Linked DNA regions of Nonomuraea sp. NBC_00507. The protein of the gene in region 2 interacts with the protein of the main gene of each other region in a pairwise test. Links are inferred from orthologs where the notes say so. Each region holds a gene or a part of one and is shown on either strand. Other genes may lie near its edges. The genes, in order: rplA and thrS.

Region 1 (8,442 bases), 6.4 Mb from region 2 along the record:
GCCAGCAGCCACCACCCGGCGGCGGCCACCATCGCGGCCCCCGCCAGCAGCAACTGCCAGATCCGGCGCCTGAACGCCACGGGCGCGGTCAGGAGGTAGACCAGCGCGAACCCCGGCAGCACGAGAAACGCCTGCAACATCTTCGCCAGGAACGCGAACCCGATCGCCGCCCCCGCCAGCACCAGCCACCGGGTCGCCCCCCGCTCCTGGGCCCGCACCACGCAGTAGCCCGCGACGGTCAGCAACAGCACCAGCAGCGCGTCGGGGTTGTTGAACCGGAACATCAGCACGGCCACCGGCGTGACCGCCATGACCGCCCCGGCCAGCAGCGCCGCCCATAGGCTGAACAGCCGGCGCACGGAGGCGTACACCATGGCCACGGTGCCGACGCCCATCAACGCCTGCGGCACGAGCATGGCCCACGAGTTCAGCCCGAACAACCGCACGCTGAGCACCATGGGCCACAGCGAGGCAGGCGTCTTGTCGACGGTGATCGCGTTCGCGGCGTCCGAGGCCCCGAAGAAGAACGCCGTCCAGCTCTGGCTGCCGGCCTGCACGGCTGCCGCGTAATAAGAATTGGCCCAGCCCGAGGCTCCAAGGCCCCAGATGTACAGCACGCCGGTGCCCACGAGGAGGGCGGCCAGCGCCCAACGAGACTTAGCTTCGGTAACCACGTCAGGCACGCTAGGCACGCCGGTTGGCGGGGCGATGAGACCGGGATGAGAATCTCCTGAGCCGTGGCCGCACGGCACCGCTCAGGAAATGCGAAAAGGGGCGGAGACATCCGGCACCAGGATGTCTCGCGCCCCTTCTCAGAAGAGACAGGACCGTCTTACTTCACGGTCACGGTGGCGCCGGCGCCCTCGAGGGCAGCCTTGGCCTTCTCCGCCTGCTCCTTGTTGACCTTGCCGTCGAAGACGTTCTTCGGAGCGCCGTCCACCAGGTCCTTGGCCTCCTTGAGGCCCAGGGACGTGAGGGCGCGGATCTCCTTGATGACCTGGATCTTCTTGTCGCCGGCGGCCTCGAGGACGACGTCGAACTCGTCCTGCTCCTCAACGGCGGCGGCCTCGGCGGCGGGGGCGCCGGGGGCGGCGGCGACCGCGACCGGGGCGGCGGCCTTGACGTCGAAGACCTCTTCGAACTGCTTCACGAACTCGGACAGCTCGAGGAGGGTCATCTCCTTGAACGTGTCGAGCAGCTCTTCGGTGCTGAGCTTCGCCATGATGTTTTCCTTACGTTTAGGACTTGCTGACAACTAGGAACGGGACCGCGGTAGGTGCGGCAATCCCCGGTGTTACTCGCCCGCCTCGTCGCGCTTCGCGCGAAGGGCGTCGGCCAGCTGAGCCATTTGCGTGGGCAGCGCGGCGAACATCGCGGCAGCGGCGCTCTGCTTCGCCTTGAGCGCACCGGCAAGCTTCGCGAGGAGGACCTCGCGGGACTCGAGGTCGGCGAGCTTGGTGATCTCAGTAGCGTTGAGGGCCTTGCCCTCGAGCACGCCGCCCTTGATCACCAGAAGGGGATTGGCCTTGGCGAAGTCACGCAGACCCTTGGCCGCCTCCACGACGTCGCCCTTGACGAAGGCGACGGCGGTCGGACCGACCAGCAGGTCGTCAAGACCCGTCACGCCTGCCTCGTTGGCGGCGATCTTGGTCAGGGTGTTCTTCGCCACGGCGAACTTCGCATTCTCACCGAGAGAGGTGCGCAGCTCCTTGAGCTGAGCGACGGTGAGACCGCGGTACTCGGTCAGAACGGCGGCAGCGCTGCCCTCGAACTCATTCTTGAGCTCGGCAACCGCTGTCGCCTTATCCGGCCTCGCCATGGGCCTCCTTCCAGATGTGCCGCCGGCGAAGGCCCCCGAACATGAGAACAGCCCCGGGCGCAGGGCGCACGGGGCTCGCACACACGGATCAGACCATGTGGGAAACTCGCATCACACCTGCGCGGGTCGTCCACATGACGTGGATCCTTCGGCCGTCAAGCTTGAGCACCTGACGACAACCGGCGGTCTTCGGCAACGACCAGACTACGTCCTGGTCGCCGAGTTTCCAAATCGTTCTCAGTTGGTCGTGCCCTTGGGCAGCTCTCCGACCTGGTCGGCGGGCGGCGTCTCGATGGTCACGGCCTTGTTGAAGTCCTTGAAGAACAGCGTGGCGTCGAGCGTGGCGCCTTCCTTCTGCCCGTTCAACGCGAGCTTGCGCGGCAGCCCGTCGGCGGCCACCCAGATGTCGAACTTGACGTCCTTGAGCTCGGCCAGCCCCGTACGGGCCTGCTGCTGCTCGTCGGCGGGCAGCAGCTGCACGGCCGCGTCGACCGGGAAGCTACCGCTGTAGTGGGTGGTGTCCTCGCTGTTGACGCTCTCGTTGCCGACCGACTTCACGTCCTGCGAGGCCGTGACGAGCTTGGTCACGTTGGCCAGATCGAACTGCTGGATCTGGTTCAGGTACTGGTTCACCTCGCCGGACTCGCCCATCTCGGTGAGCGGGACCTTGATCCACGGCTTGGTGGCGCCTACCAGGTCCTTGAGCGCTTCGACCTTGACGTAGACGGCGTCGCCCTGCAGCACGGCTCGTACGCCGCCCGGCAGGCTCTGACCGCCCATGTCGACGGTGTCCAGGGTCAGGTCCACGGCCAGGGGCTGCTTCTGGTAGAGCATGCGTCCCTGCACCCGGCCGTCGCCCTGCTGGGGGTGCGTGGCGTTCACCACGGCGTCAACGGTGTAGCTGGTGACCTCAGCCGTCTTCTGCGCGGCCTGCGCCAGCACTTCCGAGGCCGCCAGATTGACCTGGATGGGCTGGGCAGTAGTGCCACAACCGGCAACCGCGGCCACCACGAGCGCGGCTCCGGCCGCGGCGAGACTTATCGATCGCTTCAGCATGTCTTGACCCTACGTTTGCATTCCACGGCCGTAGCGCCTTCCCCGCACAATTAGGGGAAAACCCAGGGTTATCCCCCACAAGGTCTTCACACCATCTTCACAATCCACCATACGGACGCTCCGGCCCGGCCCACCCGCCGCCCCGCTGAAGGGCTCAGAAACCGAAAAACCCCCGCCCGAAAGGGGCGGGGGCTTGTCAAAGAGCAGAGATCAGCTCTCCAGCTCCGCGGTGATGCCGCGGGTGATGTTGGGGTCGACCGGGACACCCGGGCCCATCGTCGTGGAGAAGGTGACCTTCTTCAGGTAACGGCCCTTGGCCGCCGACGGCTTGAGACGCAGCACCTCGTCCAGGGCGGCAGCGTAGTTTTCCAGGAGCTCGCGCTCGCCGAACGACGTCTTGCCGATGATGAAGTGCAGGTTGGCCTGCCGGTCGGTGCGGAACTCGATCTTGCCACCCTTGATCTCCGTCACGGCCTTGACGACGTCGGGCGTCACCGTGCCGGTCTTCGGGTTGGGCATGAGACCACGCGGACCGAGCACGCGGCCCAGGCGGCCGACCTTGCCCATCAGATCCGGCGTGGCCACGACGGCGTCGAACTCGTTGAGCCTGTTGCCCTTGGAGATCTCGTCGATCAGCTCGTCGGCGCCGACGATGTCGGCGCCCGCCTCGCGGGCCGCCTCGGCACGGTCACCGGTCGCGAAGACCAGGACCCGGGCGGTCTTACCGGTGCCGTGCGGGAGGTTGACCGTGCCGCGCACGATCTGGTCGGCCTTGCGAGGGTCGACGCCCAGCCGCAGCGCGACCTCGACGGTGGCGTCGAACTTGGTGGTCGACGTCTCCTTGGCGAGCTTCGCGGCCTCGACGGGCGAGTAGAGCTTGTCGCGGTCGAACTTGGCCGCCGCGTCTTTGTGCGCCTTGCTGCGCTTCATTCTTAACTCCTAGTGGTGAACGGGCCTGACGGCCCTCCCACGAACGTCTGAAAGGGTGTTACTCGGCGACCGTGATGCCCATCGACCGGGCGGTGCCGGCGATGATCTTCTCGGCGGCCTCGATGTCGTTGGCGTTGAGGTCGGGCATCTTCGTCTCGGCGATGCTGCGCAGCTGCTCGCGGCTGAGCTTGCCGACCTTGTCACGGTGCGGGACCGCGCTGCCCTTGTCGAGGCCGAGGGCCTTCTTGATCAGCTCGGGGGCCGGCGGCGTCTTCGTGATGAAGGTGAAGCTGCGGTCCTCGAAAATGGTGATCTCAACGGGGATGATGTTGCCCCGCTGGGCCTCCGTCGCGGCGTTGTACTGCTTGACGAAGTCCATGATGTTGACGCCGTGGGGACCGAGGGCGGTACCCACGGGCGGCGCCGGGGTGGCCTGGCCAGCGGGAAGCTGGACCTTTACCAACGCGGCGATTTTCTTCTTCGGAGGCATTTGTCCTTCTCCGGGTCTTTGATTGTGATGCCGTCCGGGCTGCGGATTACAGCCCCGGACATGTCGGAGGCCGCCCTCGCGAAGGCGGCCGCCCGAACGTCTAAGTGTAGGTGATCGTCCTAGATCTTCGAGACCTGGTTGAACGACAGCTCGACCGGGGTCTCACGACCGAAGATCGAGACGAGCACCTTGAGCTTCTGCGACTCGGGGCTGATCTCGCTCACCGAGGCGGGCAGCGTCGCGAACGGGCCGTCCATGACCGTGACCGACTCGCCGATCTCGAACTCGACCGTCGGGCCCGCGGACGGCTTGGCCGCGGCCTTCTTGGCCTCCTCGGTCGGCTCGGGCGCGAGCAGCTTGGCGACCTCGTCGAGGCTGAGCGGGCTCGGCTTGTTGGACAGGCCGACGAAGCCGGTCACGCCGGGCGTGTTGCGCACCGCGGCCCAGGACTCGTCGGTCAGCTCCATGCGCACCAGCACGTAGCCGGGCAGCACGCGCTCCTTGACCGGCACCTTCTTGCCGCTCTTGAACTCCTGGACGGTGTGCGTCGGCACCTCGACCTGGTAGATGTAGTCCTCCATGTTGAGCGACACATTGCGGCTCTCGATGTTGGACTTCACGCGGTTTTCGTAACCGGCGTAGGAGTGAATGACATACCACTCGCCGGGCAGGCCGCGCAGCGACAGCTTGAACTCTTCGACGGGGTCGACGTCGGGAAGAGCCGAAGCGTCCTCGGCGGCGACAGCCTCGACCTCGGCCGCCTCGTCGCTCTCCGCGACCTCGGCCTCTTCGAGAGCCGCCTCGGCGGCTTCCTCAGTGGCCTCTTCCAGCTCGTCGCCCCACTCCTCGCGGGACTCGTCGGCCGGAATAGAAGACTCGGACACGGTGACTCTTCCTCTTTCGTCTAATCGATTGAGCTCGTATCGATGGCGACTCCGTCAGGCGGGCACCGGCGGCGCCGGGATCAGGCTCCGCCGAAGACGCGGAGGACCAACCATCCCAGGGCGGCGTCGAGGCCATACACGATGCCAACCATGATCAGAACGAATATCAGAACGACCGTGGTGTAGGTGATGAGATCCTTGCGTGTCGGCCAGATGACTTTACGAAGCTCGCCGACGACCTGCCGGTAGAAAAGGGCAGGCGAAGTGCGCGTCTTCTTTTCGCCACTGGGCTTGTCGGCGGTTTCGCCGCGTGTGTCGATCGCCACAGTCCTCACCTGAATTCGTCCGTATCCAACGCAGTTTGCGGCGCGCTTACACGCCTATCGTTGCGCGGACCGCACTCGCAGGGCACGAGGGACTCGAACCCCCAACCGCCGGTTTTGGAGACCGGTGCGCTACCAATTGCGCCAGTGCCCTATGTCATCAACCAGACTACCCTGATCGACTCACTGCCTGGACCGAACCGCCCGGCGACATGCGGCGGAAGGACCAGCCGAAAGCATACGGGGGAATGCCCGGTACGTCGAACCCAAAGCTGATCGCCCAGGTCACGAGCACGTGGGACGATGGACCCATGTCCACCCGACCTCGCATCTCCGCAAGAATTTCCGCGATTTCCGAATCGGCCACCCTCGCCGTGGACGCCAAGGCGAAGGCGATGAAGGCGGCCGGACGCCCCGTCATCGGCTTCGGCGCGGGCGAGCCCGACTTCCCGACGCCTGACTACATCGTCGAGGCGGCGATCGAGGCGGCCCGCCAGCCGCGCTTCCACAAGTACACCCCGGCGGGCGGGCTGCCCGAGCTCAAGCAGGCCGTCGCCGACAAGACCAGGCGCGACTCCGGCTATGCCGTCGAGCCGTCTCAGGTGCTGATCACCAATGGCGGCAAGCAGGCCGTCTACGAGGCCTTCGCGACGCTGCTCGACCCGGGTGACGAGGTCCTCGTGGTCGCGCCCTACTGGACGACCTACCCCGAGGCGATCAAGCTGGCCGGGGGCGTGCAGGTGGACGTCGTGGCCGACGAGTCCACTGGCTACCTGGCGGGCGTCGAGCAGCTGGAGGCCGCGCGCACCGAGCGTACGAAGGTGGTGTTGTTCGTCTCGCCGTCCAATCCGACGGGCGCGGTTTACTCGCGCGAGCAGACCATCGCGATCGGCCGCTGGGCGGCCGAGCACGGCCTGTGGGTCGTCACCGACGAGATCTACGAGCACCTCGTGTACGGCGGCACCGAGTTCACCAGCATCGCCACGGCCGTCCCCGAGCTGGGCGACCGGGTCGTGATCCTCAACGGCGTGGCCAAGACCTACGCGATGACCGGCTGGCGCGTGGGCTGGCTGATCGGCCCGGCCGACGTGGTCAAGGCCGCCACCAACCTGCAGTCGCACGCCACCTCCAACGTCTCCAACGTGGCGCAGATGGCGGCGCTGGCCGCGGTCTCCGGCGACCTGTCGGCGGTGGCCGAGATGCGCACGGCGTTCGACAGGCGCCGCCAGACGATGGTGCGGATGCTCAACGACATCCCGGGCGTGTTCTGCCCCGAGCCGAAGGGGGCGTTCTACGCGTACCCGACGGTCAAGGAGCTGATCGGCAAGGAGCTGCGGGGCAGGCGGCCCCAGACCTCGAGCGAGCTGGCCGAGCTGATCCTGGAGGAGGCCGAGGTGGCGGTGGTGCCCGGCGAGGCGTTCGGCACGCCGGGTTACTTCAGGCTGTCCTACGCGCTGGGCGACGACGACCTGGTGGAGGGCGTCAGCCGCCTGGGCAAGCTATTGGCCGAGGCCCGCTGAGACGCCGCCGGCGATTCGCCTGATCTCGGTGGCGAGGCCGGGTGTCGCACCGATGTAGACCGCGGTGCCCGGCTGCTCCAGCCACATGAAGTTCCGCAGGCCGCTCTTGGTGGTCCAGCGCAGCGCCGGCCGGCCCTTGTACGCCGTCAGCGTCGACCTGGCGACCAGCGTGGCGAACTGCTCGGCGGTCCGCACCCCGCACACCACACCGACGTACAGATGCTCGTCGTTCCTGCGCCAGATCAGGCCGTCGACGTCGAGCCGGCGGGCGAGCGAGGGCAGCTGGGCGAACGCGCCGGCACGCTTCAGCTTCGCGGGCATGGCCGGCAGGCTTACCTCGGTGTCACCGCAGGACAGCGAGATGGTCTTGCTCCTTGCCGGTTCCTGCGACGGCGGCGCGACGGTGCGGGTGGGCTCCGGCACGCCGTCACCGCCGCCGCAGCCGGTGAGCGTGAGCACGAGGAGCACTGCCGCCAGGCGCCGCATCGACCCCCCATGACGTGTGTGGATACCCGGAAGTGAGGGACTGGGAAGGGGACCTAGTCTCCTACAGGAGCCTTCACGGAGGCGGCAACTGCGAGGAGTTCCCCGCTCAGGGAGTCGCTGACCCTGATCCACGCGCCGGTGCCCACGCGTTCCAGCCAGACGATCATGCGACCGCCGTTCGGATGCCTGCCGACCGCGGCGGGCCGGCCGCGTACGGTGGTGTCACGGGCGTCGAGCAGGGTGACCCGGGAGCGGTAACTCTGCCAGTCCACCGCCACCATACCGTGCTCGACCTGCGCTTCGACGAACCTGCCCGCGGCTGCGAACCTGGCCCAGCCGCCTTTGACGCCCGGCTCCGGCTCGATCACCCCGCCGCCACTGCGTTCGAGCCCCGCGGGGAGGTAGGTGAGCCAGAAATCGTCGGAGATCACCGCGAGGACGCCGCCCCGTGAGTCCGAGCCGCGGGTGGGCTCGGCCGAAGCGGGGCGGACGTTCGCCTGGTCACCGCCCAGGCGGGTCTCCGGAGGGGCCACGGCGAGGGGTGGGGGCGCCTCCTCGGCAGGACGGGCGATGCGCCCGAATCCCGACGAGAACAACGCGTGGATGATGAGACCCGCCATCGCGAACGCCAGCGCCGCCACCACCGCGCGCCATCCCCGTCCGCCGTCGCGCCCCTCAGGGATCATGCGTCATTGATCCCCGGTTCCCGCCCATCCATCACTCGCCCGCCCGGCTTTCACGGTCCCGAGCCCGCGAGTGGGACGGCACCCCGCCACAGGCCGGATGGCAAGATAAGCAAATGCCACGGCCCCTAGACGCGCTTCCCAAGGCCCATCTCCACCTGCACTTCACCGGTTCGATGCGGCACACCACGCTGATCGAGCTGGCCAGGGAGCAGGGGCTGCATCTGCCCGACGCGCTGGAGGAGCACTGG
Region 2 (8,436 bases):
CCGGTGGGCTGCGCCGCGGTGACCTGATCGCGCTCGACCTGGAGGAGGACGACGGTCTGCGGCCGGAGCGGGTCGCCAGGTTCGCGCGCCGCTGGTGCCACTTCGTCGAGCGGCACGGCCGGGTGCGGCCGTTCGTGTACACGTACTACTCGTTCGCGAACCGCGGAAACTGCGCGGGCCTGGCCGAATACCCGCTCTGGATCGCGCACCCGGAGCGGCCCCGCGGCCAGCCCCTCGTGCCCAGGCCGTGGCGGGACTGGACCATCCACCAATACGTCAACAGCCCGATCGACCGCAACGTCTTCCACGGCACCCGCAAGGAGCTGACAAAGCTGGGCTTTCACCCGCGATAGCATCGGTGTTCACCACTGAAGCAGCCCCGGCGCCGGGCGCCGGGGCGATCCCAAGGGAGTCACCGTGTCAGCCGAGCTACGCATCACCCTCGCCGGAGCCGAGCGTGTGGTCGCGGCCGGCACGACGGCCGGTGAGGCGCTCGAGGCCGACGGCCGCACGGTCGTCGCGGCCAGGGTCAACGGCGAGCCGCGCGACCTGGCCTGCGTTCTGGCCGAGGGCGACGTCGTCGAGGCGATCGAGGCCTCCAGTGAGGAAGGCCGGGCCATCGTCCGCCATTCCACCGCCCACGTCATGGCGCAGGCGGTGCAGGAGCTGTTCCCCGAGGCCAAGCTGGGCATCGGGCCGCCCGTGGACAACGGGTTCTACTACGACTTCGACGTCGAGCAGGCGTTCCACCCCGACGATCTCAAGCGCATCGAGAAGCGCATGCGGGAGATCGTCAAGGAGGGGCAGCTGTTCTCCCGCCGGCCCGTCAGCGACGAGGAAGCGCGTGAGGAGCTGGCCGCGGAGCCTTACAAGCTGGAGCTGATCGGGCTCAAGGGCGGGGCCGCCGATGAGGAGTCGGTCGAGGTCGGCGCGGGGCAGCTGACGATCTACGACAACCTCGACCCCAAGACCGGCGACCTGAAGTGGAAGGATCTGTGCCGCGGCCCGCACGTGCCGTCCACCCGGTCGATCCCGGCGTTCAAGCTCATGCGCGCAGGCGGCGCCTACTGGCGGGGCAGCGAGAAGAACCCGCAGCTGCAGCGCATCTACGGCACCGCGTGGGAGTCTCGCGACAAGCAGGACGAATACCTCAAGCTACTGGAGGAGGCCGAGAAGCGCGACCACCGCAAGCTCGGCGCCGAGCTCGACCTGTTCAGCTTCCCGCCGGAGCTGGGCAGCGGCCTGCCGATCTTCCATCCCAAGGGCGGGATCATCCGCAAGGAGATGGAAGACTACATGCGCCGGCGGCAGGCCGAGGCGGGCTACGAGTTCGTCAACACGCCGCACATCACCAAGTCGTCGCTGTTCGAGACCTCCGGCCACCTGCCGTGGTATGCCGAGGACATGTTCCCGGCATTCGAGCTGGAGGGCATCGAATACCGCGTCAAGCCGATGAACTGCCCGATGCACAACCTGATCTACCGGGCGCGCGGACGCTCCTACCGCGAGCTGCCGCTGCGGTTGTGCGAGTTCGGCTCGGTCTATCGCTACGAGAAGTCGGGCGTGGTGCACGGGCTGACCCGCGTGCGCGGCATGACGCAGGACGACGCGCACATCTACACCACCAGGGAGCAGATGGCCGATGAGATCAAGTCGCTGCTGAGGTTCGTGCTCAGCGTGCTGCGCGACTTCGGTCTGTCGGACTTCTACCTGGAGTTGTCCACCCGCGACGAGTCGGAGAAGTTCATCGGCGACCCGGCGGAGTGGGTGGAGGCCACCGAGGCCCTGCGCCAGGTCGCCACGGAGTCGGGGCTGACGCTGGTGGACGACCCGGGTGGGGCGGCCTTCTACGGGCCGAAGATCTCCGTGCAGGCCAAGGACGCGATCGGCCGCACCTGGCAGCTGTCCACGATCCAGCTCGACCTCAACCAGCCCAAGCGCTTCGGCCTGGAATACCAGGCGGCCGACGGCTCCCGGCAGACCCCGGTCATGATCCATCGGGCGCTGTTCGGCTCCGTCGAGCGCTTCCTCGGCGTGCTCACCGAGCACTATGCCGGCGCGTTCCCGCCCTGGCTGTCGCCGGTGCAGGTGGTGGGCATCCCGATCGCCGAGGCGCACGTGTCCTACCTGCAGGACGTGGCGAAGAAGCTGGCCGAGCGCGGCGTCCGGATCGAGGTGGACACCGCCGACGACCGGATGCAGAAGAAGATCCGCAACGCGCAGAAGGCCAAGATCCCCTTCATGCTGCTGGCCGGTGACGACGACATCGCCAACGGGGCGGTCTCGTTCCGCTACCGCAGCGGGGAGCAGAAGAACGGGGTGCCGGTGGACGAGGCGATCGCCGAGATCGTCGACGCCGTCGAGCGGCGCGTCCAGGTCTGACGACAAGGAATGGCGGAGCAGCCGCGCTGCTCCGCCGCTCCTTCCTGGTCACTTGGCCAGCGGCTGGCCCTGCTTGTCCGTGAACTTGCCGATCAAGATCATGATGAAGTCGATCAGCACCCACACGCCGAGACCGCCGAGCGTGATGAGCTGGAGGATGCCCGTCCCGATCTTGCCGACGTAGAAGCGGTGCACGCCGAGCGCACCCAGGAAGAAGCAGAGCAGGACGGCCACGAGCCATGACTTGGTCATGAGGGATTGCCTTTCGGTTGGGGGGACCCGCCGGGAGCAGGGCATGGCATGGCGCGCCCGACCGGCGGTGCCTGCGGGAAGCATCGACCGCAGGGCATGAAACCTTAGCAAGATCCACGGGCCGTCGCATACGTTTCCGGATTTGTCGAGTTACTGAGGGTAAGTCGCGTTATTGGGTGAATAGGCGGAATATCACGGCCGGGCGGCCGCCGAAGCGCTCCGCCTCCTGGCGGGCGAAGCCCTCGATGAGGGTGCGAGCGTAGGTCTCGGGGTCCTCGTCGGTGAGAGCCTCGATGTACGCACGGTGCTCCATGAGCGACCGCACGCCCCGCTCCAGCCCGTCGGTGACGTCCACGGCGTGGGTGGGGGTGTCGCTGCCGGCGACGGCGACCCAGCGGACGCCGTTCCAGGGGGCTGCGTCGGTGTCCGGAAATATCCACCTATTGCCCGCATCTCCGGCGGCGTCCAGGACCGCCCGCCCCACCGCACGATGATCCGGGGTGTTCCAGTACGTGCCGCCCCACGTGTCGGCCGGGTTCAAGGTGATCACCAGCTCGGGGCGGTGCCTGCGGATGGCGGCGGCGATGTCCCTTCGGAGCGCGGTGCCGTACTCGATGACGCCGTCCCGATGGTCGAGGAACTCCACGCTGCTCACGCCGACCACGGCGGCGCTGGCCCGCTCTTCACGCTCGCGCATCACGCCGCTCTTGCCGGGGTCGAGCGTGTCGATGCCCGCCTCGCCCCTCGTGGCGATCACGTACGCGACCTCCCGCCCGGCGTCGGTCCAGATGGCGACCGCGGACGCGCAGCCGTACTCGAGGTCGTCGGGGTGGGCCACGATGGCCAGGGCGCGTTGCCAGTCGTCCGGCATGGGGTCGAGTTGATCGGTTGTCATGGCTCAACACCATAGGCAGCGCCGGCGTGACGCGGAACGAGGAGCGTCCGACGGCTCGGCGTACGACGCCGTCGCGCCTGCCGGTCGCCGCGCCCACCGGTGGTGGCGCCTGCCGGCGGCGTCTGCCCGTCGCCGCGCCCACCGGCCGTCGTGCCCGCTGGCGGCGTCTGCCGGTCGGCGCGTCCACCGGCCGTCACGCTGCAGGAAGGACCTCGGTCGATGACCGGACGCGCTCTGCGCACGTGTGCGGCGGCCCCGACGTGGGCCGCCCAGGTGTGGCGTGCCGGTTGTGTGGGCCGTCCGGTTGTGTGGGCCGTCCGGTCGTGTGGCGTGCCGGTCGTCGTGTGGTGCGGCGGTCGTGTGGCGTGCCGGTCGTGTGGTGCGGCGGTCGTGTGCTGTGCGGCGGTCGTGTGCTGTGCGGTTGTGTGGTGCGGCGGTCGTGCGGCCGGAGGTGGTCGTCGCCAGGTGTGCGAGGTAACCGTTCCGGCCGCAGGCGGACCGTGGTCTGCGTCGTGGTGGTCAGGGGGCCATGGTGGCGTCGTCGGCCGACGGGTCTTCGGCGCGGGCGGGGCGGCCCTCGCCCGGGAGGCGGACGTCGTCGACCGTCACGTTGACCTCCATGACCCGCATGCCGAGCATCCGGCTCACGCTCCTGGCCACGTTCATCTTGACCTCGGTGGCGACCTCCATCACCACGTGGCCGTACTCCACCACGATCGTCAGGCTCACGGCCACCTGACGGTCCTGGATCTGCGCGCTGACGCCCTGGGTGCCGCGCCGCGAGCCGATGCCGATGCGGTCGCGTACGGACTCGAAGGCGCGCGCCAGATCGCCGCCCATGTCGGCGACCCCGGCCACTTCGAGCGCCGCCAGGGCGGCGACCTTCTCCACCACCTCGTCGGCGACCTTGATCCGCCCCTTCACCATCGCGCCGGACGGATAAGGCGCTGTGGGCTCGGGGATAGGCCCGTCCGCCTGCAGCGCCGAATTGTCGGCGTTGTCGGTGTTCTCGGCTTCGGCGGGCGGTACGGAATGCTCTGCTAAAGCTTCGCTCATCACGGCCTCCTCTAGGCGAATGCTCAGGATTGTGCCGGAAGAGCATCCCGTTTGTCCGTGGTCCTATGCTGCTAGTTATGCACGATCAGGCAGGGGCAGGGGCCCCGGACAACTTCGACCGTCTGTGGACCCCGCATCGTATGGCCTACATCAAGGGTGAGAACAAGCCGACCGGCACCGGCCCCGACGACGGGTGCCCGTTCGACGCGATCCCCAAGATGAGTGACGAGGACGGCCTGATCGTCGCCAGGGGCCAGAGCGTCTACGCGGTGCTCAACCTCTACCCGTACAACTCCGGCCACCTGATGGTCGTCCCCTACCGGCACGTGTCCGACTACGACGAGCTGCGTCCGGACGAGCTGGTCGAGATGGGGGAGTTCACGCAGAAGTCGCTGCGGGCCCTGCGCAAGGCCAGCGGCGCGCAGGGTTTCAACGTCGGCATGAACCTCGGCCACGTGGCAGGCGCGGGCATCGCCGCGCACCTTCACCAGCACGTCGTCCCTCGGTGGGGCGGCGACACGAACTTCATGCCGGTCGTCGGCCAGACCAAGGTCCTGCCTCAGCTACTTCGTGACACGCGCCAGCTGCTCGCCGACGCCTGGGACTGACTGCTCCCGCCGCATGAGCACGCCGATGCCGGTGGCCAGCAGGAGTGGTATGGCCAGCGCCAGCGCCATCGACAGCACGGCCGCGCCCGAGTCGTTGACGAGCATGCCGACCACGCCGCTGACCAGCGTGCCGATCAGGCCGGCCCGCAGTGCGCGGGAGTGCTCGAACGCCGCCGGCACCACTCCGGCCGAGGCCTGCTCGGGCCGCAGGATCGCGTACACGAGGAACGCCACGGCCACGATGACGATCGGCATCAGGTTGGGGTTGAGCAGCGTGCCGAGCATGGCCTGCAGCTTGCGCCAGATGACGTCGAGCGCCTCGCCGGTCAGCACCTGGCCCACGAACCTGCCCAGGTGCGTCTGCTCGTTGGCCGGCCTCAGATAGTTGATCCAGGCGAACGTCATCACGATCACCCCGCCGGCCACGCAGAACAACGCCAGCTTCACCAGCGACACCCGCCGGCCCGACAGGATGAGCGCGGTCACCGCGATGCCCGGCACGAACGCGATGACGCCGCCGAAGTCGCTGCCCAGCCCGGACCCGCCGAGCACCATCGCGGCCGCGCCGAGCCCCACGATCGCAGCCAGGCCGATCTTTCCGGGCCAGCGGTGCGCGATCATCGTCGTGGTCAGCAGCGTGCCGGTCGCGAACAGTGCGAACGGGATGTTGCCGAGCCCGAAGTAGCGGGCGCCCTGCTCGGCGCTGAAGCCCATGAAGCTGTTGAGCTGGAGCGTCGTGCCGGTCAGCAGGTCGCCGGCGAGCGTGAGCGCCGTGACGCCCGCGACCACGGCCAGCGGGCCGAGCGGCCGGCGCCGCCATGGCCCGGCCAGCGCCAGTGCGGTGATCGCCGCCCACCAGGCCAGCATGCCGCCGAACAGCTCCAGGTGGGTGGACCACGGCAGCAGGTTGACCAGGAACGAGGTGACGGGCAGGGCCGCCAGCGCCGTCGCGGCCGCGCGTATCCAGGGCAGTTGCTTGCGGCGGCGCAGCAGCAGGAACGCCAGCACGTAGAACAGGACCTGCAGGACCGCCAGGGCGGTGAAGTATTGTCCCTTCGCCGAGCGCATCGTCTGGGCGGTGGCGTCGGCGCGCTGGAGGTGCTCGAAGGTGGCGCCGTTCTCGCCGGCCTGCACCGGCACGCCCACGACCGTGGTGGGCACCGCCACGCCGAGCTTGGTCAGCGCGGTGGAGGTCAGGTCGGGCAGGATCGAGATGTCCTCGCGGCGGGTGGAGGCGGCGCCGAGCAACCGACCCTGCGCGCCGGGCTCACGCAGCGCGGCCACCCGCAGGTGGGGCACGGAGCCGTGGTCGGACAGGCCCGCGAGCAGCACCGTCGTGTCGGCGGGCAGGACCGACAGCAGCGCGCCCGCCTTGGCGTCGGCCAGGCGCAGTGCCTCGCGCCGCTGGGCCGCGGTGAGCTGGTCGGGCACCTTCGGCAGCCGGTCGCCGGTCAGGTAGGGGCGGATGAGGTCGTCCACGTCCATGGCGATCATCCGGCACTTCTCCAGGTCGGCGGTCCTGACCTGGAGCGGCGAGGCATGGTAGTGCTGAACGGCGCCCTGCCGGTCGGCCAGCCCGAGCGCGGCGCCCGGGCCGATGGCGATCGAGCACTGCCCGGCCGCCTTCAGCGACTCTCCGAGGATGCCGGCGTTACGCTGGCCGGCCACGTCGATGAGGTAGCGGTAGTCGGGGATGACGGCGCCCTCGCCCTGCTGCTCGGGCACCGGCGGCGCGCCGCAGCCGTAGCCGACGGCCGACCTGGTGCCCGCCGAGACGGTCAGCCAGCCGTCGTAGGGGCAGGTCACGTTGCCGACGGTGCGGACCGACAGCGAGCCGATCGCGCTGGATGCGGCCAGCTCCCAGAGGTTGGGGGTGTCGGCCTGGGTGAGGTCGTTCCAGTGCAGCCCGGACACCCCGATGAGCGCCACCCGGCCCGTCTGGCCGCGAGACTGCGCCGTCCGGCCCGCGAGGTCATGGACCGGCGCGGTGCCGTCGTCCACCTGCGCCATCCGACCGGCGCCCTCGTCGGCCCGTGCCGCCCCCGCGAACAGCCCCAAGCCGGTCAGCAGCTGGCCGAGCAGCACGGCCAGCACGACTACCGCGCGCCTCACCCCGATGACCTCCCGCGATCGATGATGTCCGTGGCACGGTAGAGGACGCTCGCCTCCAGGCGCCACAAGCCCGCGACTACCCTCTCACGAACCGAGGGTGTGCCGAGGCGACGTCGGCGTGGGAGCCGCGCTGCTCTGCCGGTCCTCGCACGGCGCGGCCCGCCACCCTGATGGGCGGCGGGCCGGATGGGGCTCGATCAGCTGCGGCGCAGTGGTCAGAACGCGTCGACCTTCACCTTGACCGGCGTGCTCTCGTTGTGCAGGCGGTCGAGCGAGGTGATCAGGTAGGTCCCCGGAGCCTTCACCGCGTACGACGGGTCGGAGACGACCGTGACCAGGTTACGGGCGTCCGCGGCCTGGCAGTCCGCGCCTGACTCCGGCAGCTGGTAGACCGCGTACGCGCGGGCCCCGGCCGACGGCGTCCAGGTCATCGTCGAGCCCGTGGCCTTGGCACCCGCCGGCTGGGCAAGGGCCTTCGCCCCGGCCGGCGCGGCCGGGGCCTGGCCGCCGCGCTCCTTCATGAGCGGCAGCAGGGCGGGGCGGCCGTAGTGCTCCTTGGCGACCCGGTCCATCGCGCCCAGCGGGTTGGTGAGCAGCTGTTTGGCGCTGAAGTAGACGTCACCGTCCACCTGCTTGTGCTTGCGGTTGAGTGTCAGGTGCGCGGCCATCTCCTCGGGCCTGGTCCAGGCCTTGTCGTCCGTGGCGCCGACCCGGTAGAGGGCCTGCCCGATGTACAGGTGCACGTCGGAGCCCTTGACGGCCTGCGCCCACCACGGAGCCAGCACCTTGTAGTCGGCCGCCTTGAAGCCGCGCGGCCAGTAGAGCTGCGGCATGACGTAGTCGACGGTGCCCGACTCGATCCAGGCCTTCGCGTCCGCATAAATCGAGTCATAGGCCGACATGCCGTTGGTGTTGGATCCGGACGGGTCATTCGACTTGTTACGCCAGATACCGAACGGGCTGATGCCGAACTTGACGTGGTTCTTCCGCGTGTGGACGGCCTGGTCCACCTCGGCGACGAGCGTGTTGACGTTGCCGCGCCGCCAGTCGGCCAGGCTCTTGCCCTTGCCGTACCTTGTAAAGGCGGCCTTGTCGTTGAACTGGCCGCCCTCGCCCGGGTACGGGTAGAAG

What was found.
Region 1: the proteins of thrS (region 2) and rplA interact in binary tests that used the Escherichia coli proteins (3 or more experiments, as listed by UniProt). The link is inferred for Nonomuraea sp. NBC_00507 from one-to-one orthologs.

Annotation. Positions count from the first base shown.
Region 1 is NZ_CP107853.1:210,344-218,785, forward strand. Bases 1,946-4,850 are described here. They hold rplA (50S ribosomal protein L1), read right to left. Parts: upstream 3,806-4,850; coding sequence 3,086-3,805; downstream 1,946-3,085. Other genes in these bases: OHA25_RS01015 (LppX_LprAFG lipoprotein), read right to left, coding at 2,057-2,875; rplK (50S ribosomal protein L11), read right to left, coding at 3,864-4,295; nusG (transcription termination/antitermination protein NusG), read right to left, coding at 4,415-4,850. Also shown: OHA25_RS01000 (glycosyltransferase family 39 protein), read right to left, coding at 1-674; rplL (50S ribosomal protein L7/L12), read right to left, coding at 833-1,222; rplJ (50S ribosomal protein L10), read right to left, coding at 1,295-1,819; more of nusG, read right to left, coding at 4,851-5,179; preprotein translocase subunit SecE, read right to left, coding at 5,260-5,505; OHA25_RS01045 (pyridoxal phosphate-dependent aminotransferase), read left to right, coding at 5,814-7,022; OHA25_RS01050 (hypothetical protein), read right to left, coding at 7,002-7,508; OHA25_RS01055 (hypothetical protein), read right to left, coding at 7,562-8,194; OHA25_RS01060 (adenosine deaminase), read left to right, coding at 8,308-8,442. UniProt on the Escherichia coli protein: One of the primary rRNA binding proteins, it binds very close to the 3'-end of the 23S rRNA. Forms part of the L1 stalk. It is often not seen in high-resolution crystal structures, but can be seen in cryo_EM and 3D reconstruction models.
Region 2 is NZ_CP107853.1:6,658,835-6,667,270, forward strand. The notes cover bases 1-2,899. They hold thrS (threonine--tRNA ligase), read left to right. Parts: upstream 1-417; coding sequence 418-2,382; downstream 2,383-2,899. Other genes in these bases: OHA25_RS32210 (glycoside hydrolase family 25 protein), read left to right, coding at 1-353; OHA25_RS32220 (TM2 domain-containing protein), read right to left, coding at 2,431-2,634; OHA25_RS32225 (PIG-L deacetylase family protein), read right to left, coding at 2,804-2,899. Also shown: more of OHA25_RS32225, read right to left, coding at 2,900-3,529; OHA25_RS32230 (Asp23/Gls24 family envelope stress response protein), read right to left, coding at 4,049-4,585; OHA25_RS32235 (HIT family protein), read left to right, coding at 4,663-5,193; OHA25_RS32240 (hypothetical protein), read right to left, coding at 5,149-7,305; OHA25_RS32245 (glycoside hydrolase family 10 protein), read right to left, coding at 7,521-8,436. UniProt on the Escherichia coli protein: Catalyzes the attachment of threonine to tRNA(Thr) in a two-step reaction: L-threonine is first activated by ATP to form Thr-AMP and then transferred to the acceptor end of tRNA(Thr). The rate-limiting step is amino acid activation in the presence of tRNA.